3 regions of the Paenibacillus sp. GYB006 genome follow, and region 3 is predicted to be linked to each of the others. Evidence: riboswitches for the same ligand, from Rfam matches in the RefSeq annotation. Region 3 holds a riboswitch; each other region holds the start of a gene.
What was found. Region 3 has a riboswitch for cyclic di-AMP ahead of PV403_RS20360 (C40 family peptidase). Riboswitches for the same ligand answer to the same signal wherever they lie in the genome.
Positions count from the first base shown of each region.

Region 1: another riboswitch for cyclic di-AMP. It lies ahead of PV403_RS16790 (C40 family peptidase); the one in region 3 lies ahead of PV403_RS20360 (C40 family peptidase).
Region 2: another riboswitch for cyclic di-AMP. It lies ahead of PV403_RS00845 (hypothetical protein); the one in region 3 lies ahead of PV403_RS20360 (C40 family peptidase).

Region 1 is NZ_JARBDA010000007.1:113,319-121,330, reverse strand. It holds gene PV403_RS16815 (nucleotide sugar dehydrogenase) at 1-44, shown strand, start outside; gene PV403_RS16810 (hypothetical protein) at 37-1,011, shown strand; gene PV403_RS16805 (MFS transporter) at 1,183-2,400, shown strand; gene PV403_RS16800 (cell wall hydrolase) at 2,541-3,179, shown strand; gene PV403_RS16795 (cell wall hydrolase) at 3,350-4,021, shown strand; gene PV403_RS16790 (C40 family peptidase) at 4,456-5,313, opposite strand; cyclic di-AMP (ydaO/yuaA leader) riboswitch at 5,318-5,451, opposite strand; gene modB (molybdate ABC transporter permease subunit) at 5,811-6,476, opposite strand; gene modA (molybdate ABC transporter substrate-binding protein) at 6,489-7,340, opposite strand; gene PV403_RS16775 (substrate-binding domain-containing protein) at 7,480-8,012, shown strand, end outside.
Region 2 is NZ_JARBDA010000001.1:171,616-179,627, reverse strand. It holds gene PV403_RS00850 (HAD family hydrolase) at 1-652, opposite strand, end outside; gene PV403_RS00845 (hypothetical protein) at 855-1,268, opposite strand; cyclic di-AMP (ydaO/yuaA leader) riboswitch at 1,413-1,583, opposite strand; cyclic di-AMP (ydaO/yuaA leader) riboswitch at 1,676-1,895, opposite strand; gene PV403_RS00840 (glutathione peroxidase) at 2,261-2,743, shown strand; tRNA gene PV403_RS00835 (tRNA-Leu) at 2,805-2,887, opposite strand; gene PV403_RS00830 (urease accessory protein UreF) at 3,230-3,949, shown strand; gene PV403_RS00825 (hypothetical protein) at 4,176-4,799, shown strand; gene urtE (urea ABC transporter ATP-binding subunit UrtE) at 4,884-5,579, opposite strand; gene urtD (urea ABC transporter ATP-binding protein UrtD) at 5,557-6,375, opposite strand; gene urtC (urea ABC transporter permease subunit UrtC) at 6,329-7,429, opposite strand; gene urtB (urea ABC transporter permease subunit UrtB) at 7,443-8,012, opposite strand, start outside.
Region 3 is NZ_JARBDA010000013.1:51,868-59,879, forward strand. It holds gene PV403_RS20340 (PAS domain-containing protein) at 1-1,774, shown strand, start outside; gene PV403_RS20345 (hypothetical protein) at 1,847-2,062, opposite strand; gene PV403_RS20350 (glucose-1-phosphate adenylyltransferase) at 2,499-3,653, shown strand; gene glgD (glucose-1-phosphate adenylyltransferase subunit GlgD) at 3,679-4,779, shown strand; gene PV403_RS20360 (C40 family peptidase) at 4,874-5,335, opposite strand; cyclic di-AMP (ydaO/yuaA leader) riboswitch at 5,340-5,480, opposite strand; gene PV403_RS20365 (DUF11 domain-containing protein) at 5,768-7,486, opposite strand; gene PV403_RS20370 (DUF7507 domain-containing protein) at 7,483-8,012, opposite strand, start outside.

The DNA.
Region 1 (8,012 bases), on a different contig from region 3:
TACAGCATCCCGTGACGTCGCAGGAAGAAGCGGTATTTGCTTAAAAAAGATACGGTGAACGCTGCGAAGAAGCCACCGAGTAAAGGAGGGTATGCATGGAATACATGGCCGGCATGGGTAAAAGGAAGCAGCTTATTAATCATCTTTGTCCTTTTACTTATCCTGTATTTCATGCTGAAATCACCTGAGGTGAATGAAAATAAAGCGACATGGCTATGGGATGCTTCGATTATTGAAGAGCGTACAGATGAAATTGTGATGTTCTTAGCAGAACAAAAGGTGAATACTGTTTTTCTGCAAACGAAGGAAAGCGTGTCTGATGAAGCATACAGGCATTTTAATGCGGAAGCACAAGCTCACGACATTTCAGTCCATGCACTCAATGGTCATGCAGACTGGGCTTATACAGAAAAACGAGAAGAAGGCACCGTATGGGTGGAATGGGTAAAGAAATTTAACCAGGAAGCAGCACCAGAGGAGCAGTTTGCAGGTGTGCAGTTCGATGTCGAGCCGTATCAATTGCGGCGCTGGGAACAAGAGGAGCAAGCAGTCATTGCAGAATGGAGCGCAAATATAGAAGAGTGGATTCAGGCAGGGTCTGAAGGAAGCCTCTATATGAGCGCAGCGGTTCCTTTTTGGCTTGATAAGCGAGAAAGTCCAGATGGTAAGAGTACACTTAGCCGGTGGATGATTGATCAGTTTGATGCAATTGCCATCATGGCTTATCGAGACAGCGGTCAGCAGATGTACGATCTCTCCAAGGAAGAACTTGCTGAAGCAGATGAGCTGGACAAGAAGGTATGGATCGGTGCCGAGCTTGGTCATACCGAGGAAGGCGAACATCTAACCTTTTACCGGAAAGCAGTTACGAATATGGAATCAGAGATGGAAACAGCGGCTGAACTTGGCACAAAACATCATTCCTTTGCAGGACTTGCGGTACATCATTATGAAGTGTGGTATGAGAAAATGAAGGATGATGTATCTCTTGTTCGTAAAGAAAATAAATAGGAAAACCTAAATCTTGTTGCGGAAATAAGAGTTAGTAGAAAAAAGAGAAGAGTATGCTTACTTCATAAGCAGACTGTTCTCTTTTTTTGTTGACAGGCTGTCTTAAATCATTATAAATAAGATGATGGGTTCCACTTCAAATACATTACATAAGGGAGCAAAAGTATTACGATGAGTAAACTCGAAGTCTTACAGAATCCGAAACAACGTAAGCTGCTCTTTAGCGCCGGGCTGAGCTGGATGTTTGATGCCATGGAAGTAGGTATGATGTCCTTTATCGTAGCTGCTTTGGCGAAGGAATGGCTCCTCAGTCCAGGCGAAGTAGGGCTGATCACAAGTTCCACTTCTATTGGTATGGTCGTTGGAGCTGCCCTCGCAGGGACGCTGGCTGATAAGTATGGAAGAAAAGCCGTTTTAATGTGGACGCTGCTTATTTTCTCGGTAGCAAGTGGATTTTCTGCTTTAGCTACAGGGTATGTGTTCCTTTGCCTCATTCGCTTTGTTGCAGGGGTTGGTCTTGGAGGAGAACTGCCAGTCGCATCAACGCTGGTATCAGAATCGGTATCTGCTAAGGAAAGAGGACGAGCCGTTGTTCTGCTTGAAAGTTTTTGGGCTGCAGGCTGGATTATTTCGGCTCTCATTTCTTTTTTCATCATCCCCGAGTATGGATGGCGTGTAGCTTTTCTAATCGGTGCACTACCGGCATTTTATGCGCTGTACTTACGCAAAGCCATTCAGGATCCACCTGAATTCAAGAAGAAAAAGGAACTGAAAAAAGTTACCTTTGGAGAGAAATTCAAATCAGTTTGGTCCGTAGAACATCGGAAGACCACACTGATGTTATGGATCTTATGGTTTACGGTTGTATTTTCTTACTATGGCATGTTTTTATGGTTGCCAAGTGTCATGACATCAAAAGGATATGAACTCGTCAAAAGTTTTCAGTATGTACTTATTATGACACTCGCACAGTTGCCTGGTTATTTTACTGCGGCTTACTTTATTGAGAAATTCGGGAGAAAATTTGTGCTTGTCGTATATTTAGTGATGACAGGATTCAGTGCGCTTTGGTTTGGAAATGCCAGCTCCGAATTATCCTTAATTATTGCAGGAATGTCACTTTCTTTCTTTAATCTGGGAGCTTGGGGAGGCATGTATGCATACACACCGGAACTATATCCGCTGAGAACACGTTCTACTGGAGTGGGGTTATCTGCGTCTGTTGGCCGAATAGGAGGCGTTATTGCACCGCTTCTTGTAGGTCTTTTGGTCCAAAAAGGGGTTTCTTTTAGTACAATATTCACTTTGTTCTTTGTTACGGTATTAGTTGGTGCAGCAGCGGTACTCGTGCTAGGTAAGGAAACAAAAGGCACCGAACTTGTAGATTAGGTCCATCGACAGATGTAACAAAATTGTAACTTATGTTATAGTACACATTAGGTGTTACTTTTAGCGCCGCCAAATTCAGTGATGAGATTTTTTTATGCAAGGCATCTGATCACGAATGAAACGGAGGATATGTAAGACTAATGAAAAAAATACCCACACTTATCTTAACATGTGCCTGTGCTCTTTCCATACTAGGTGCATCATCAACAGCTAGTGCTGCGACACTACAGAAGGGTAGTAGAAGTTCCGAAGTAGTTGAGGTCCAAGAAAGACTGAATAAAATAAAATATTTCTGGGCTGGCATCAGCGGTTACTATGGTGACAAAACGGTTGCGGCTGTGAAGAAATTCCAAAGGGTGAACAACTTAGCTGTCGATGGAAAGGTTGGTCCCAAGACAGAAGCCAAACTGAAAGCCAAAGCGCCGATTAATAACAAAGTGTTAAAACATCTGGCAGGTATTATTCAAGATGAAGCTGGCGGAGAATCATTTACTGGACAAGTTGCAGTAGGTGCTGTCATTCTAAATCGGGTTCAGAATTCGGCGTTTCCGAACGCCATTACGAACGTGATTTTTCAAAAAGGACAATTCACACCTGCAGCGGATGGCAAACTAAGTGTGCCAACGGCGGGTGCTTATGAGGCAGCACGCAGAGCTTTGACAGGATATGACCCTTCCAAAGGTGCTCTATACTTCTATAATCCGAAGTATGCTTCATCTTCTTGGATGAGTTCTAGGCCAGTTACACAAAGACTTGGTAATCATGTTTTCACAAAATAAATCTTTTACAAAATAAATATTGAATTTGTAAGAATGAGTGCACTTGAAAAACACGTCGCCGGGAGAAAGCAGGAACAATTCCCTTTCTCCCGGCTTTTTTTTTCAGGATCGGCAAAGCCAGATCCCACTATTACACTTACATCACGAATCTGGAGGTTGTCATAGGATATATGAACAAATTAAATAACAACAAAAAATGGAAAAAAATCACAGCAGGTTTGCTTTTAAGCGGATCGATAGCAATAGGTACAGTAGGAGCGGCTTCCCCGGCCAGTGCAATGCTTCTTCAAAAAGGAACTCAGCACTCTGAAGTTGTAGAGCTGCAAGAGAGACTCCGAACGCTAGGCTACTTGTCTGCTGGCGTAACCGGATACTATGGATCGCAAACAGAGAAAGCCGTTCAAACCTTCCAGAAGCGGAGTGGTCTTGCTGTAGACGGAAAGGCAGGCAAACGAACGATATCCGCTTTGAAGGCTAAGGTGCCTGCCGCAGGAACTACACTGAATGCTTTGGCTAAAGCCGTAAATGGTGAAGCGAGGGGCGAATCATTAAAAGGACAGGTGGCGGTAGCTGCTGTCATCCTTAACCGGGTCCAGTCTAATCAGTTCCCAAGTTCTATAAAAGATGTTATCCTTCATCCTAGACAGTTTACTGCGGTGGATGACGGCCAGTATAACCTCACTCCTAATTCATCTGCTTATGTAGCAGCGAAGCGTGCGCTGAATGGCGAAGATCCAACAGGGGGAGCGCTCTATTATTATAATCCTAAGATTGCTACATCGGCTTGGAGTAAAGCGCGTCCTATTATAAAAACAATAGGGAATCATGTATTCACAAAATAGGAATTTATAATATTGAAGTCAAAAAAAGATGTTCTTAAAGGAGACTGCTTAAAAGTCTTCTTATAAAGAAAAGGTACGGCTCCTCAAAACAGTTGAGGAGCCGTACCTTTTTTGACTATAGTTAGTGCCTCGAGAAGAGTAGAGGAACGCGAATGGTTAGACAACAACAAACCTTGGTTCTGTGTCCTTGTGCGGCCTGTGGTACATTCATGTACCCGATGGACAATATACTCCATCAAAACAATATACTCGTGAACCACACTGACGTAGACATTGGTGAACATTCTACGTATGGCCTGACGTTCATTTTTCTCGGCTCTGATCCTGCTCACGCTATAACTCAAAGTCACCATAAGAAATCTTACAAGACAAAAAGAAGACATTCATCTCCAACACGCGGAGTGAATGTCTTCTTATCATTCTAATCTATGATATTAGAGTACACTTTTTGCTCCTACATATTTAGGACCCCAGTAAGTGTTACTCAAGCTGTCGATTTTAATACCACTGGAAGTAGTGGCAGAAATGAAACTATTGTTTCCAACGTAAATGCCAACATGAGAGACAGAACCTGTTGTATTAAAGAAAACAAGATCGCCTTGCTTCAGATTACTCTTTGATACAGAAGTTCCTGTCTTATACATGGAAGCTGCTGTACGCGGAAGGGATACATTGTGTTTCTCAAAAACATATTTCACGAAACCAGAGCAGTCAAATCCGCTTGGAGTAGAGCCTCCATATACATAAGGTGTACCTATATATTTTGTAGCTTCTTGAACAATACTCGTTCCTTTTACATGATCATTCCCTACAAGAATCGGGCTATATGTTTTACCTGTAGTACTTACCATAACAAGAGAGTAGCTCTTTTTCCAAACAACTTCACTTCCCATGGCTTCGGATACAAAACGAAGTGGAACGTATGTACGGCTATCGCGAATAAATACTTGAGTATCAAGACTTACACTTTTTCCATTGACTGTTGCTGTTGTAGAACCTGTTTTAATTTTAATCGTGGTTCCATTCTTTTTAATAGTAACCGTTGTAGTTGAACCTGATTTAGAAGAACTTACGGTATAATTCATTTCTTCTGCAAGTTTACGTAATGGAACTTGCGTTCTATCGTTATTATCTAGAAAAGGAGAAGCATCTTCAAAATTAACAAGACTATCATTAAGTTGTACATTTACACTATTTGAACTTGAAGAAGATGCATCCACTTGCGAATTTCCGAGTACTAAGCCTGCTCCAAGCAGAGTAGTTAACAACATACATTTACCAAATTTCATCATTATTATTTATTCCTCCATTAGCCTCCGAGGTTAGTTGACGGGTTTGAGTAGAAGGTACTCTAGGATCTTCATCATCCATTCACCCCAAGTATGTAAATCGTCCCCCGTACTAAGTAGTAGATTCGGCTTTATTAATATTAATCAACTGTAACTAATATATAATAAAAAAAGCGTTGAATGTTACAATTTTGTAACCAGCGATTCACCTTTTGCACACTAAAACTTGGCAGAATTTTTAGTTATATACTTATGTAGAGAGGTTAAGTTCCTTTAAAAGGGGTATTTTATCACTAATCTAAAGAACTGAAACACCTTTTTTGGTTACAATATTGTAACCAAAATTATTAATTTTCTTATTTTTATTACAAAATATTTATCTATTATTTCATATAATATCCTTTATTTTCTAGTTAGTTGGTAAGAATATACCAAAAAAACAACCCGTATTTTTAGAATTAACGGGTTGTTGGGCTGATCATTACAAAGATGTTATCATTTTATGTCGTTTTATTACGGCCTGTTATTAGTAAAAGGAGGAAAGAAATAACAATAATAGAGACGGTCCACACCCAAGCCATGGTTGTATTACCGCTGTCTACAGCAATATATATAGCAGTGGGTACAGTCTGCGTTTTTCCTGGGATATTGCCTGCAATCATGAGTGTAGCCCCAAATTCCCCAAGTGAACGGGCGAATCCAAGTATATAGGCGGTCATAAGAGAAGGCCATACAAGAGGAAGTGTAATATAACGAAAGACTTGCCATTCATTTGCACCGATGGAACGTCCAGCTGCTTCAAGCTCCCTATCAACGGACGAAAATCCAACTTTCATCGTCTGATAGACAAGAGGAAAAGAAACAACAATCGAAGCAATAACGGCTGCCCACCATGTAAATAGAAGTGGAGCATTAAATATACGCTCAATTACTGAACCGACGAAGCTGTTTCTGCCAAAAAGAACAAGTAACAAAAATCCAACAACGGTAGGGGGCAGTACAATGGGCAGCATGAATGCAGTCTCGAGAAAAAGCTTACCGCGGAATGTTTTCCTGGACATCCATTTTGCGAGTAAGCTTCCTACAATGATCGTTACCATGCTTGAGAGCAATGCGATAATCAGTGACAATCGTACGGGTGCCCAAAATAAATTCCAGTCAATCATAGGCACCGCAAACTAAAGGCCTTTAAACCCGTACTTCTGAAATATGGTCTTGGCCTCATCAGATTTGAGGAATTCATAGAATACTTTGGCCTCCTCTTTATGTTTACTTGCCCCAGTAATGCCGACTGGATAATGGATAGGTGTGTAAAGCTCTGGATCAACCGTATGTACAATGTTGACTTTAGAAAGAATGGCATCCGTTTTATATACGAAACCTGCGTCAGCATTACCAGTTTCAACGTACTGTAATACTTGACGGACATCCTTGGCCTGTATAACCTTTGGAAGCAGTTTATCATATAGCCCAAGTCCTTCGAGTGCTTCTTTGGCATAACTGCCCGCAGGAACGCTTTCCGGAATACCGATGGCTACAATCTTTACTTCCGGTTTCGTTAGATCAACCTCAGATGTTATATCGATCTCACTGTCATTTGCGGATACAAGCACAAGTTCGTTTGTCAGCAAAGTTTCAGAGTATCCTTCCATGATCTGATTGTTGTCAATCAGTGCTTGCATATTCTTCTCCGCAGCTGACAGAAAGAGATCAACGGGAGCACCTTGTTCAATTTGCTGCTGCAGCGCGCCGGAACTACCAAAATTAAAAGTAAGCTGGATTTCCGGATGATTTGCCTCAAAGATCGGCTGTATTTCTTCGAGCGCATCCGTTAAGCTCGCTGCAGCTGAAATGGTAAGCTCAGTGACCTCAGCCTGTGTAGAGGATGATTCTGGAGTAGATTGCTGTGATTCTTGCTCTGTAGGCGTAAAAGTAGAGCCCGGTGTACTGCTTGTACTACCGCATGCTGCTAGAAACATCATGAAGAGAAAACTAAAACAAACATAACTAACCTTATTCAATTTGAACATAACAACCACCTTTTCGTTATAATTGATTATATATAGATATAATTAATATATTATATTGATGATAGATAGGATGGCAATGCTAAATTGTGAATAGATTATGATACAATGACGGGTATAGATTTGTATGGGGGTATTGCAGGTGAATGATAATGTATCTTATACAACAGAGGAAATAGCGAAGCTTTTAAAAATATCCAAACTGACCGTGTATGATTTAATAAAAAAAGGAAAGTTACCCGCTTATAAAGTCGGCAAACAAATGCGAATAGACCATGCCGATCTGGAGGCTTACAAACAGGCTTCCAAAGATTTTGTTGCGAAGCCAGCTCATGATATGGGGAAACGGGAACTCTATGTAGCCTCCGAGAATAGCGGAGTAAGACAAGTGGTTATTACGGGCCAAGACTTGAGTCTGGATATTCTGTCGAGCTATCTGGAGAAACATTCACCCTTTTTAAGACCACTGCGTTCCTATGTGGGAAGTCTGGACAGTCTTATCTCTATGTATCAAGGGAAGTCGGATATCGTCAGCACTCATTTACTTGATGGAGATACAGGAGAATACAATATTCCCTATATTCGTAAGCTCTTAGTTGGGTCTTCCTATCTTGTTGTTAATCTGATGAGCCGGTGGGCTGGATTATATGTAGCACCAGGCAATCCGCATCAGTT
Region 2 (8,012 bases), on a different contig from region 3:
ATTCATCCAAACTGGATATGGTACAATCCGGCGTATCACCTGCACCTGTAGAGGGTTGATATCTTCCATACCCTTGTAAAATACGGATGGTTTTCATTCCAAGTAATTTAGCAGGAACAATATCATTATCAATCCGATCCCCAATCATAACTGCTTCCGAAGGAGCGCATCCTGCTTTTTGCAAAGCATATTCATACAGTCTCACGTCCGGTTTAGCTAATCCTTGTTCTGCAGAACAAGCGATAACATCAACATAAGAACTAAAACCATATTGATGAAGCCGTTCAGCCGTACCTGGACTCTGATTCGCAATAACCCCAATTCGGTAATATTCACCGAGCTGAGCAAGAATTTTTTTAGCTTCTGGGTAAGGAGTCTCCAGTTCTTTACGGAATTTCAGCCTAGGCCGAATATAAGCCTTGTCCTCTTCCTTCTCAATCAACTGAGAGATTGCATACTGCATGGGAGAATCAATAAAATTAGAGTAACTTTCAATAAACTTCTCCCTCACATCCTGAATCGTAATGGAATAACCTCGATCTGCAGCACGCTCAACAAACTGATTCATAATATGGTCCACCGGTATCCATTCATCGACAAGCGTGTCCCCTACATCAAAAAAAAGCCACTTTACGTCAGACCACATTCCCATCTATTGTCTCAACCTTTCAAGTTACAATGATCTTCCATATAAAAAAGACCCATGATGATCATGAGTCTCACACTACGTGTATCTTATTTGACCATTATAGCAATGCAAGATTTGTTCCGCAATCATAGTAAGAATACCTACCCTACTACATCAATAGATGTAAAACCACTTCTACATTTATCATTTCATGGCGAAAAACATTCTAATTAACAGCAGCTCGTTCTTCGTTCAACAAGAATCCGACTTCACCCTTGATGGTGAAAATGATATGATTCGCTCCCATCCCCCGGTATACACCCCGAGGATGATTCTGTTGAGTAATGATCGTTATCGGTTTTTGTGTCCATGGTCTGCATATTTGCAGAAAGCGACAGGTTAAATTCATGCTGTTCTCAAACAAAAATATCCGTCCTACTGTTGCATCGGGCAACGCCCATTTATGAGCAAACGCAGTATCCATACGGATAATATGCTGCACTCCAAGCCTTCTAACCTTTTTTTCTTCCTGTGCGCTATTCGTGAGAACGGCAAAGGACAGCTTTTTGTACATTAGTAACCGAATAAAATTTCGAGCTGCTTCATTAGGTGCAGTAACCAAAATGATTTCATTATTCATTGTGTAAGCCTCCCTATGATTGAAAAGACAACAAAAAAAGAACACCATGTACATCTGAAGGCATGCCGGCGCTCTCCCACCCGAATAGGAATATAAGGAATTACGAAAATTCCCGATTACCCTCTCGGGTGCTCACGGTTCTGCTGCCTCTCCCTATATACGCTTACGAGGTTAGCTGCCGGATTCGGACAAGAGAGAGTTGCCCTATTCCCGGCCTGACGACCCGGAAATTCACCCCTTGGAATAAACAATCTTTCGACTGTTCATTCCCGTTTGGTTCCCCCGTTTTTATAAAAGATCCACCCGAAAATAAATAGATGAATCTAAAAATTCAGCGTAGAAAACAATAAAAAACCACAGAGGGTTAGCGCCCCTGCGGTCGATAAACGATCACAAGATTCATCATTCCTCTCTCAAGTTATTAGCTTACGAGGTTAGCTGTCGGATTCGGACGATGAGAGTCGCCCTTCCTTACACATCGAATGGCACTGTCATTCGACGAATAAAGATTCACCCCAACAAAGTTCCTAGAACCAACTTTTACACCGATCCAAGCAGCCCTGCTATCATTGGTTCCCCCGTTTTTCGTTTGAATACATCAAGACGAAAATTCAGCAAGCATAGTAATGAGAATTTCTATTGTTTTATAAAATGTAACTCGTCTTTCTTTGTGCTCAAGATTTACGATATGAATCATACACCCGAAGCAGAACGGTGTAAAGGTATTCTAGAGCTCACTTCAGTCAATATTACGCCATATCCCCCTAAATTCACCCAAAAAACGAAACAATAAGGCTTCCATATCCTCTAATCTCTTTGTATCTCAGTATTACATATATTTTGTTTAAACCTTAAGAAGACAAGATATATACTTGCCTCACATTGTTCAACCCCCTTTATTAATTGTTTAAAATTTAATTGTAGAAAATATTGTAAACCCCTTATCTATTCTCTTATAATAAGAAGAAAAAGACGAGGCGGTGGGTCAATCTATGTCCATTTATGATTTCAATGTTAATACCCTGAAAGGGCAGGAACTTCATATGTCAGCTTATAAAGGTAAGGTTATGCTTATCGTTAATACCGCCAGCAAATGCGGATTATCACCGCAGTTCAAAGGATTACAAGAACTCTATGATAAATTTAATCAGCAGTCTTTTGAAGTACTCGGTTTTCCAAGTAATCAATTCGCGAGTCAAGAACCAGGGACAAGTGATGATATCGCTGAATTTTGCCAGATGAATTACGGTGTCAGTTTCCCTATGTTTGAGAAAGTAAATGTGAACGGAGAAGATGCTCATCCCCTCTTCAAATATCTAACGACCACGGCACCTGGTATTCTAGGATCGAAAGCGATCAAATGGAACTTCACTAAATTTCTTGTGGATCAAGAAGGACACATTGTAAAAAGATACAGTCCGCAGACGACCCCGGACAAAATTGAAGCTGATATCACAAAGCTCTTATCACGTTAAGGGATAAGAGCACAAAAAAAAGAGACCTTGAAGTTATAACTTCAGGTCTCTTTCTGTCTGATGCGGTCGAGAGGACTCGAACCTCCACGGGTATACACCCACTACCCCCTCAAGGTAGCGTGTCTGCCATTCCACCACGACCGCGTATCTTGTTCATCAGCAACGTTTTCGTGCCAACAAAATATATTATACACATAAACCTATATCATGTAAAGACAAAAACCAAAAAAAATTTAATTTCCTTTTTTTTACATGACAAAAACATAAAACAAGGAATCAAACACTCATTTTACGTTAAGTTGACGTTAATTTACATAACGTATAATTATAAATATAGAGATTTATGTTGACTTTACCAGTTTTTATATGTAAGAATAGGTATCAAATAGAACGGAAATTTCACAAACATAACATTGATATAACATAATAATCAATCTCCGCTTTTTATAAATTCCATCATCACCATAATTCAGGGAGGCGAACGGAATGAACCGAGGAAATAAGCTGCTCGATTATGTAAAATTGCTTGATTCCTCACTTCAGGTAGGAGGGTTTTCTCACTCTTTCGGACTTAAGTCAAAGATTGAGAGAGGAATGGTCTGTACTACGCAGGATCTGGATACGTTTATGCGTCACGAACTTTACCCTAATCTCATCAGAATCGAAGGTCTGGCCATCAAAGGAACATACAGCGCTGCTGCTAAGCAAGATTACCGGAGAATAGCACTTATCGATAAGACGCTTCATGTTCAACACTCTCCTGCAGAACAGCGGAATTCACCAAGAGCATCGGGAAAACGACTTATCAAGTTAGCCAAAGCATTGCATCCATGGATGGACTTTTCTCCACTTGAAACAGCCGCCGAACAGTACGGCACTGTCATCTCTTTGCCTGTCGTACATGCTTGGATTAATTACGAGATTGGCGTCCCCCTCTTAAACGCCGTATCTAGCTATCTCCACGCTGCCAAGAACGTGTGCTTCCTTCACGCAAGACAACTCCTTTCTTTGAAACCAAACGAACTTGAACAACTATATAGAACATTAGGAGAACATTTAGATCAGGAATGGAACAAAATAGATCTGTCTGACACCTCTGTATTTCACCCCTCCCGTTTCACCATCCAACCCTTTCTTCCTAACTTTCCTTTTCCTGAAGAAGGCACTAAGGCATCCAGAACTCCATCAAAACTCTCCTCGTATTAAACACCCTCTTCCTCCCCTTAAAACACGCCGATTATCCATTTCGGCGTGTTTTTCATCATCTATCGACGATATTGTCGGAAAAGAAAGACGTATGTAAGTTATTCATCATTGTTAGATGACGTAACAACGTATATAATATAACTATACTTTTATAGAAATACAAAGAAGACAAATCCTTCTTTATTCATTTTTTAAGAACGAAATATTTAATAGGGAGAGACGGCCATTGTCTGAAGCAAACCCGCTTACACTCGAAGATTCCTACGATCAATTTCGTTCTGCGACTGTAATAATTAATGAAGAAGGACTCATTTCTTCATACAATCAAACATGGCTCACCAAAATTTCTGAGCTTCTTCCCTATCCTGCAGAGAGCTATTTAAAGATGAATTATTACAGGGTCCTTAGTGAAATTCCAGGAACCTGCATACACAATATACAGCTCATTATTCTTCATCTGCAAAAAGTATTGGAACGACATACAACCGGTTATGCCTGCGAAATAAGTACCCTTACAGATCAAGGGTATACATGGTTTCAGTTAGAAGCTTCCCCATACAAAACTTCTCTTCAGCCCGATTTTGTCGGTCTCGTCATTTCGTATTATGACATCACTCCTTTTAAAACACTGGAAACCCATCTCAGCCACGCTTCCTCCCAGATCAAAACCCTTCGGGGTATGCTGCCCATTTGCGCTGTATGTAAACGAATTCGAGACGAAGAGGATGAATGGAATCCTGTCGAGAGTTTTGTAGAAAAAAATACACACGCCGAGTTTACACATGATATTTGTCCTGATTGTATAAGAAGAGTGTACCCCCAGTATTCTCATTTTCTAGACGAAGCCTAAATAAGCAGCTCTTCTTTGTTCGAATGATCAAAGAAGAGCTGCTTAGAGAAGCGCAGGATAGAGTACCTAATTAACGTTTATTCGTTAAACTGTCAGATAATGTTCGAAGCTGGCAAGCTCAAGTTCTTCCGGCTTCCCATGCATGGCAATAGCGCCTTTATCCATCACATAGATATAATCCGCCACACTTCGAACGAATTCTTCGCTTTGTTCCACAAGTAAAATTGCTGTATTCCCCTGATTCTTAATCTGAATGATAACATCACGGATGTCATCTACAATAGACGGCTGAATCCCTTCTGTCGGTTCATCAAGCAATAATAATCGCGGCCTTGTAGCAAGCGCCCTGGCGAAGGCAAGTTGCTGCTGTTGACCACCGCTCAGATCGCCGCCCTGTCTATTCATCATCGTCTTCAGCACAGGAAACATTTCGAGCACATCTGCTGGAATTACTTTCGTTCCCTTAGGAGCCGTTTCAAGTCCAAGCAACAGATTTTCTCTGACACTCATCTGCGGAAAGACATCTCTTCCCTGAGGGACATAGCCAATTCCAACCCGAGCACGTTTGGCCGAATCCCACTTTGTCACTTCTTTTCCATCCCAATGAATACTGCCTTTACGAACCTTTAATATACCCATTAGTGTTCGCAGCAGTGTTGATTTCCCTACCCCGTTGCGACCCATTAAACACACAACCTGGCCTGGTTTTATATCGAGGCGCACCTGACGAAGCACCACACTTTCCCCGTACCCGGATTCAACCCCCTTCAACAACAGCATCATTCTTCCTCCTTTTGCCCAAATACACTTCGGCAACTACTGGATTCTGCTGAACCTCTTCCATCGTCCCTTCGGTGAGCAGTGTTCCTTCATGCATTACAGTGACCTTCTGCGCATACTGTCTAACAAATTCCATATCATGTTCCACCACAACTACAGATCGCTCTTTTGCAATTTCTGTCAACAGCACCCCCGTCTTATTTGTCTCTTCATCTGTCATTCCTGCAACAGGTTCATCGAGTAACAACACCTCAGGGTTTTGAAGTAAAAGCATTCCAATCTCAAGCCACTGCTTTTCTCCATGGGACAAAGAGCCCGCCTTAAGATTCAAGCGATGTCCTAGACCAATCTGTTCTACTACTTCTTTCATTCCCTTCGACAGGCAACCCCCTCGCCGTTTACGCAGCGCGGAAAACACATTTTTGTTAGGATTCTGTGCGATCTCTAAATTCTCACGCACAGTCAACCCTCCAAATACAGAAGGCGCTTGAAACTTACGGCCAATACCGAGTCTTGCGACCTGATGTTCTCTCTTAGAAATAAGATCCGTACCATCCGGAAGAAGAACCTGGCCTGATACAGGTTTGGTTTTTCCGCAGATCACATCAAGCATGGTTGTTTTTCCCGCTCCATTTGGACCGATTAAGAAATGAAGTTCTCGCTGTTTTAAGGATAAATTCATATTACGTACTGCTACAAATCCAAAGAAAGAAACCGTGATATCTTGAACCGTGAGCACGATCTTTTCGTTAGGAAGTTGCTTGCTTATGCTTACGTTTACGGACGGACTGACCATCTAGCGCACCTCCTTTTCGGACCCACATGCCAGTTACACTGTGATATACACCAACAAGGCCTTTAGGCATGAATAATACGATAGCTACAAATAGACCACCCATAACGAAAAGCCATCCTTCTGGATACGCTTCGCTAATTCCTGTTTTTGCAGCGTTCAGCACTACAGCCCCGATCATAGCTCCAACCAGCGTTCCCCGGCCGCCAAGCGCAACCCATAACACCATTTCAATGGAGGGAACAATCCCCATCATCGAAGGAGAGATGATGCCAACCTGAAGAACAAACAGCATCCCCGCAAGTCCAGCAAGCGCACCGGACAAGGTAAACGCCATTGTTTTGTACCATGCAGGATCATATCCGAGAAATCGAACTCGATTCTCACCATCTCTGGCGGCTTCGAGCACTTGACCAAACCTGCTGCGCACCACTCTTTTGCAGAGCACATAAGACAAGACTAGAATCAGAAGCGTTACATAATAAAGGATAATGGTCGTTGATGGACGATGAAGCTCCATCCCAAAAATGTGATGGTATCCGGTTAACCCATTGGTTCCTCCTGTCCATTCCTGCTTCCCTACAAACAGCGTTACCATGATCATGACTAGCGCCTGCGTTAATATGGTGAAATATACACCGGTAATCCGGTTTCGAAAGGTGAACAATCCAAGCAAGAAAGCGAGTAATCCGGGCAATAAGATTCCAAGTAGAAACGCAGCAGGGAAAGATCGAAAAATCGCCCAAAACCAGGGAAGTTCCGTCACACTATTCCATACCATGAAATCAGGCAGTGCCGACCCGCTGGCTTGTAATTTTAGATACATCGCCATGGCATATGCGCCAAGCCCAAAAAATACTCCGTGTCCTAGACTTAGCACTCCTCCATACCCCCAGATCAGATCAAGGCCAATGGCAAGAATCGCTAAAGCAAGAAATTTCGCAAGTAAGCTTAACCGAAATTCCGTGGAGACGAGCGGCGCCAGACTCATCAGAATCAGCACTACTCCCCAGGCAATTCGCTGCCCCCGTGTTCCCAGTCTATTTATAAACGGCATCCTAAGTCCCCCTCTAGTCTAAACTCCGTGAACGTAGTGCCACGAGCCCTCTCGGTTTCCATTGAAGGAAAGCAACGATGCATGCAAATACAAGCACTTTACCGATGGATGCACCTGTGTACGTCTCGAATAAGGTATTGAAGACCCCTATTCCAAGGGCCCCCGTCACGGTACCGATCAATTTCCCTACACCGCCTAGAACAACAACCATGAATGCATCTACGATGTAATAGGTTCCAATCGATGGTCCGATGGGGCCAAGCAAAGTAAGTGCGCATCCTGCCACTCCCGCAATACCGGAACCAATAGCAAAGGTAAGTCCATCAACGCGCCGAGTAGAGATTCCAAGACAGCCTGCCATATTTCGATTCTGCATAACAGCACGCATCCGGCGTCCTGCTGCTGTTTTATAAATATAGATATACATGCTGAAGAGCACGACAGCGACCAGCAGAATAATGAACAAACGTGTGTAAGGAAGCGTGATCCCTTCCGTAACCGCCACTCCTCCTTTAAGCCAGGAAGGACTGGTCACCCCGACATTCGGGGCACCAAAAATCGTCCTTGCCAGTTGTTGCAGAAT
Region 3 (8,012 bases):
AGTGAATAAAGCGTTTGAGAAATGGACTGAACGGTGTTCAGATGAACTGCTCTCTAAATCTTTTATACATATATTAGGTTTACAAGACGTGGGATATATTAATTTTAATCAGATCGCTTATGAACTGGAGACAGGCAGCGAAGATGCAGTTCATTACAAAGTTCTACTAAACAAGGAGCGTATCCAATCACAAGAAGTACAGCTTCACTTCTCGCTATTGGAGGATTCAGAACAGGAAGACCATTGTTTTATTGTTCAGGCAGTTACTCCAATTAAAGACTTAGCAGCGGAAAGAGAATGGGAAGAATCAAAATCTTTGTTTAAATATAATCCATTAGGAGTAGCTTCTATGGATCTGAGCGGCCATTTACTACGGGTAAATGAAGGGCAGTGTAAGATAACAGGTCATACGGAAGAAGAGCTTCTTGCAGGCCGATACACTCCTCTGATTCATCCGGATTCTATAGAGAAGACCAATTATCACTTTTCTATGGCTTCCAAAGGGATCCCGCAATCGTACCATATACGTATGCTTCATAAAGAAGGTCATTCCATTGAGGCAAATGTAATCAATGTTCCTACGATTTTAAACGGTAAGGTGGTAGGTGTTTACGGGATTACTAGCGACATAACAGAAAGTAGACGGCATCTTCAGGAAATCGAGAATCTCAGCAACCAACTTGAACTTATTTTTAATGCAGTAGATGAATGTATATTTGGCGTAGATCATGAGGGGCATCTGACTTATTTGAATAAAAAAGGAGCCGAACTGCTCGGCATATATCAAGAGGAAGCGATCGGTCTTAAACTGACGAATCAATTTTTGCAATTCAATGAAAACCATTATCCATACGCACCAGAAAAGATGCCAATATATCAAAGCATTCTGTCCGGGGAGAGTCACTGCGTGAAAGAAGAGGTCTTTGGACGCAAAGACGGAAGTACGTTTATTGCCGAGTATCAAGTTACTCCTTTAATCGATCGGGGTGAACGTAAAGGTGCAGTCGTTGTGATTAGAGATATTACTTCGATTAAAGAGATTATGAAGGCAAAAGAAGAAGCGATTCATGCAGACCGGGCCAAATCAGAATTTCTTGCGATGATGAGTCACGAACTGCGGACGCCGATGAACGGGATCGTGGGGATGACTTCATTATTAATGGATACAGATCTCGATGAGGAGCAAAAGTCATATACAGAGATTATTGCGAACAGCAGCAACACACTCATGCAAATGTTTGGGGAACTGCTTGATTTTAGTAAGATCGAAGCCGGAAAAATAGAAGTGGTTCACGAGCCATTCTCCTTAATTGAAGCACTTCATGAGGTGCATGATTTATTTATCGCTTCAGCAGAAGAAAAAGGGATTCGACTTATACAAAATTATGATGAGAATATCCCAGAAACCTTTTTAGGTGATGAAACGAAGATCAAGCAAATCTTAATTAACTTAATTAGTAATGGAATTAAATTTACGAATGATGGAGAAGTGGTTATACAAATTGAACAGATGAACACGCATCTGGCGAATCGAAAACTCCTCGTATTTCAAATTCAAGATACTGGTATCGGAATTCCACTTCATAAACAGAATGAATTGTTTCAATCATTCTCACAGTTAGATACTTCAATTAATCGAAAATACGGTGGAACCGGTCTTGGACTGGCCATTTCAAAACGGTTGGTTGAAGTTATGGGAGGCACGATCAGCGTCAGTAGTGATGAAGGGAAGGGAGCTACCTTTCAATTTTTACTGGAGCTGGATGCTTTATGAACAAATTAAAAAGGACAGTCTTGATCTTGTTCTCGGGTAGAGAAAAGATGGGACTGTCCATTTCTTTTTTTATTATTCGTTCCAACCGCCTATAATACTAGAGAGCAACATACACTCCTCATCCTCTAACTCAGCGATGCATCGGATGTTCTCCTGATCTTCTGGATCTGTACAGTAAATTTCACGACGTCCATCTTCATGGTGAACAATGATGAAATTAGAACCTGATTTGGTTTCCAGTTGATACTTCATACCTACACCGGGCAAAGTGGATTTGAGAAGTTCCATGGGAATAATCCCCTTTCTAAGCTATAATTCGTTTTGCTACACTCAAAGCCGTATTGTACTATCAGGTGCCTCTGAATGCAAGACGAAAAAAGAAGGAATAGGTATAAAATTGTAGACTTTCCTAGACCGTGTTTCAGGTTTTTAATGAAAATTATGATAACACTGCTTTTTAGGAAGGAATTTTGATGATTATAATGAAATAGAACTGTGTATACATAAATTAACAACATAGAGAATTTTTTCTTATGAAACACCCTTTATAAGTTTTCACCTCCCTAATAACCATCTTCTAAGACCAACCTCCATGGTGTTACCTCTACTATACAGGCGTTTAACCTTCTAATGTCCAGTCACAGGCATCTTCAATTTGTTATTTGCTTATTTCTACTCACTTAAGCAGCTGTTATACAATTCTACATCTTGAGGAGGCTTTTTTATGAACAAAAAAGAAGTGGTAGCTATGTTACTGGCCGGAGGTCAGGGTAAACGATTGAAAGGGCTGACGAAGACTTTAGCTAAGCCTGCTGTTTATTTTGGGGGTACTTACCGCATTATTGATTTCCCGCTGAGTAATTGTGCGAATTCGGGAATTGATACGGTAGGCGTACTAACACAGTTTGAGCCTTTGGTGCTCCATTCGTATGTAGGGATCGGCAGTGATTGGGATTTAAATCGCCGAAATGGAGGCGTGTTTGTTCTTCCACCTCATGAGAGAGAGGGGAGTAATAACTGGTACAGAGGTACGGCAGATGCGATTTATCGGAATTTAAATTTTGTTGATCAATTTGAACCAGAGCATGTACTGATCTTATCAGGTGACCATATCTATAAGATGAATTATGATGCCATGCTTCAATATCACAAAAACCAAAATTCGGATTGCACGATTTCGGTCATTGATGTTCCTTTACATGAAGCAAGCCGGTTTGGCATTTTGAATACAAAAAACAATTATGAGATTTATGAGTTTGAAGAGAAGCCTGAACATCCGAAGAGTACGCTGGCATCTATGGGAGTATATATGTTCAGATGGTCTGTCCTGAGACAACATCTTCTTGAGAGTGAACAAGATCCGGATTCTACCTATGACTTCGGTCATGATATTATTCCACTTCTTCTCAAGAATGAGAAGAAGCTGTATGCTTATCCATTCAGCGGTTACTGGAAAGATGTAGGGACGGTTAAGAGCTTATGGGAGGCGAATATGGATCTGTTAAGCGACGATCCTCCCTTGAATTTAAATGATCCGCAGTGGCGTATCTATTCACGTAATCCAAATGAACCGGCGGGCTATATTGGTACAAAAGGAAAGGTTCGTAACAGTATCGTAAATGAAGGCTGCATTGTCGAAGGGGAAGTCAGCAAATCGGTATTATTTTATGGGGTCGAGATCGGGGAAGGAAGTGTGGTTACGGATTCAGTGATTATGCCTAAAGTGAAAATAGGAAAGAATGTTAGACTTCATCGGGCGATTGTAAGCGAAGGAACGATGATTGAAGATTACTCTGTTGTTGGGGGTAATGGAGACCAGGAAGATGAAATTTTACTAATTGATCAGACATATCGACAACATACGTATGGACTTAGCTAAATATGAGTGAGGACGGTGACCTAGTATGCAACATCTCATGGGTGTAGTGAACCTGGATCAAGAGCTCGAGTTAATGAATGAATTAACATATTTTCGTTGTGGTGCTGCCGTTCCTTTTGCGGGTAGGTATCGTTTGATCGATTTTGTTTTGTCCAATTTAATGCATTCTAACATTCATCATACCGCGCTGTTTGTACGCCGAAAGTATCGGTCGCTGCTGGATCATTTGGGGCAGGGGGCTCCATGGGACCTAGATCGCAAACACGGGGGTCTCTTTATACTTCCGCCAGACTGGAATGATCCTACGGACCGTTCCAAAGGCGATCTGCAACATTTTCATAATAATCGTGATTATTTTCTTCGAGCCAAAGGTACCCATATTATTCATACCGGCAGTCAGCATATTTACTCCATGGATTACCGGGAAATGTATCAGTTTCATATCTCTCAGCAAGCCGATGTCACTCTTCTTTATAAAAAAGTAGATGAGATCCTTCCTGAACATGAGTCCTGTGTACGGGTCGATGTGGACGGTGTAAAAGTTACGGGAATTCATCAAGAAGGTGATCATCCTAATATATATCTCGGTGCTTTTATTATGGAAAAACAATTGTTTCTGAAATTAGTAGATCATTGTATTGCGCATGGTCAAGATTACTTCTTCCGTGATGGAATCCAAGATAATTTGCATAACTTAAACATTGCTGGTTTTGCTTTTGATGGATACCATACCGTTATTAACTCGGTAGAAAGTTATTATCGCAATAGTATGGATCTACTTAATCAAGAACAATATCAACGTTTGTTCAAACAATATGAGATCCATACCAAAATCAAATATGAACCACCGACTAGGTTTCTCGAGAATGCGGAAGTAAGCAACTCTTTGATTGCGAATGGTTGTATTATTGGAGGGCAGGTCGAGAACAGTATTATTTTTAGAGGAGTCAAAGTTCACAAAGGGGCTCAAATTCGAAATTCGATCATCATGCAGAAATGTGTAATTGAGGAGAATACAGTGCTGGAGAATGTAATCCTTGATAAAGATGTACATTTAACGGCAGATTGCACACTGATCGGTGATGCCAAGCAGCCTTATGTCATTGCCAAAAGCAGCCAAATTTAAATCAGGAAAAAAGGTCAGAGGAGTAATTCTCTGACCTTTCTTCATATGTTCAAATTCTGAAGTTTCATAATCGTGGTGGCAGTTTATATGTATACTATAAGTCGGCCTTTTTCGCTGCTGATGAACTAAGTACACGCTTAGCACCATAATATTTTGAACTCCAATAACCCTTATTAATGGGTGTAATGGCGATACCTTTAGAGGAGGTAGCGGAGACAAAATTGTTATCGCTTAGGTATATTCCAACATGCGAAATGCCTTTACCGCTTGTATTAAAGAATACAAGATCGCCTTTGGTTAGAGCGGATTTCTTAACTGATGTGCCTTTTTTGTATTGTTGTTTCGAACTGTGAGGTAAAGTTACACCTAATTTTTTGTATACATAACGAGTAAACCCAGAGCAATCAAACCCTGTGAGTGTAGTACCGCCGTATTTATAAGGAACACCAACTGTGTTATTTACTGTGGTAGAAAGTACAGAAGCGGAAGCTTGCCCGAGTCCTGCGGTGAATAGTAATGATAGTCCTAATGCTGCTGATGCGAGTTTCTTTTTCAAAATGTAATACTCCTTCCAATGCCTGCGAGGTTAGCTAAGGATTCGGTTGAAGGTACCCTATGATCACTCTGTTTCGAGATCAATTCACCCATGGTAGGCGGGTCCCCCGCTTCTTAGGTGCGTAAGAATTCGGCGGTTATCGTGATTGCACCTTGTATATTCATGTTAATGATAACAATTAGTTACAACAATGATTACGAAAATGTTACTTTCTCTACAACGAATTTTAACATTGGGCGAATGAATTATCAACCTGATTTTACTAATTTCGTTATCTTTTTCTCGAATTTATTTCACCTTTGTGAACATGAGTGTTGTTTATCCCTTATTAACAGAAATATGATAGATATATGAATACTGACTAATTTACTAAAAAAGACGATAAAAGAGGCCCAGCTGCTTAAAATAATGCAGCTGGGCCTTTCGATTTTTTTATTCATCGTGCTCAGTAAAGACAATTTCATAGACATTAGATACCACTTCAAAGGAGTGTATACGGTCATTAAAGTTATAAGTGCAAAGGGCCTGGATCGTGTCAGAAAACACATATTCATCCCGTTCCCGCGCAGGTCTAAAGAGTGGAAACACTTGCACATGAAGTGTGTAGATTATTTGGACTAATTCCCCAGGCTGAATATCTGTAATTTGCACGGTCTGCTGCTCCATCTCAAGCACGGTTAGCTCACGTTTATGATCAGACCACTGAATAGAGCCATTTAGAATGGTAGACACACCTGGAGCAGGTAAGGGCAGCAACAAATCTGCTTTCGTATTTCCTGAATTCCGAATAGTTATCTCAAATAGAATATCGTCACCTGGCTCCACATATTTCGGTGATGTGAGAACATGAAGCAGTATGCGCGGAGCATAGAAAAAAACAGGAGTAAGAGCTAGCGTTGTCAGTTGAACCGACCTTCCATCATTGATTCGAAATGTGTATGTCAGCCGTGAACGGTTAACCCATTCTTCAGTAGGAACAATGGAGTTAGGGATCACAGAAACTTTCGATTCAAAAGTGATATATATGCTGGAGTGTGGAATTAAAGTGCCTAAAGGAAGTCCCGTCGCTAAAGAAACCTCAGGTCGTAGAATCCCGTTTACTTTTACTGTACCCGGAACCAGGTTGAGCTCTGGGGCTTGAAGTAAGTCATAGACTGCCTCTACGGGAATCTCTCCTTCATTTTGGATAAGTACTTCATAAGTAACTGTATCCTCATAGGTTACTTGAACAGGCGTTATCTTTACGGAAATTGTTAATACCGGTAACAAATAAGAGATAGACACCGGGTTTGAACGAATTGTAATTTCTTCTCCCTGATTGAGATAAAGTAACGTTGCAACACTCGTAAGAGGAGTCGAAGTTGTCCTTTTCTCTATTCTCACCTGATACGATATTTGGGTCGTTGAGTTTGCAGCAACAACAGGTATTGTAATACCTGCGAATGGATCAAGATCAGGAGCGAGGAGACCATCAATCACCACACTGCCCGGAACAAATGCCACCTCGTCATCCGACAATAAGGTGCTAACTACGGCATTTCTGATATCTTCTCTTCCTGTATTCGTGATTTGTATAAAAAAAGTAATGATATCTCCCTCAAAAGTCTGATTCGTATTGGCATAATAGTAAATGGATAATTGAGAGGGAGATACGAATAAGGTGACAGGATTAGAGATGAGCTCTTTTGTAATGAGACGACCATCCATCGCTTGGAATGTAAAGCTTGCTGTGGCCACGTTGGTAAGAGTTAAAGAATCAGGAATGCTGCTTATAATGATCTGGAACTGAATCGTAACTTTCTGGTTGATCGGCAAGATCCCAATTTGCAGACCCTCTTGCGGATTGGCGCCTGGTACAGGAACACCATCTTTCAAGAGGCTGTTGGGAATAAAGGAGGTGCCCTCCGGAAGTGTATCGATTAGCGTAACTTCCGCAGGGGCATTCCCTGTATTCTCTATTTCAAGCTGATACATAACGATGCTGTCGAGTGTCACTTGTTCCATAGAGGCACTTTTTTTGAGTGTGAGAATAGCACCTGTTAGCGGTATAGATACCATATTGGAATAAGACACACCTTCAAAACGGCCTGATGCAAAACGGACAGAAGATTGATTGTTTACTACATAATTCCTTCTATTCTGCGAATTCATATCGTAACGACCTGTACTTGGAATGTAATTGTTGAGAAAGCTCCCTCCTGAATGGTCCCAACCGTAACTCCAGTATTTGGATTGGCGTTAGGTCTAACGTTTCCATCCACAATTACACTTTCAGGAACAAATTCAGTACCGGCAGGTACGGGGTCTACCATAACGACATTCTCCACTTCTACGATTCCGTTATTGGTAATAACTACGGTATAAGTGATGGTATCGCCAACAACAGCATCTCCTGTGGAGGTCGTCTTTACAACCGTTACATTTGGTGATGAGACAGGAATCACGAGCGGGTTAGAACTAAAATTGCCGCCGAGCAATCGACCATCAGGGGGTGCGTAAGTAAATGTTCCAAATGCTTGATTGATCAGTTGTTGTAATTCTGGAAGCGTGTCAACGATGATCTGTAAAGTTACGGTGATATTGATATTCGATCCGGGAGCTACACTACCAACAGGAATCCCTGTTTCCGGATTCACCCCGGGCTGAGGAACTCCATTGATGAGTACACTATTTGGAA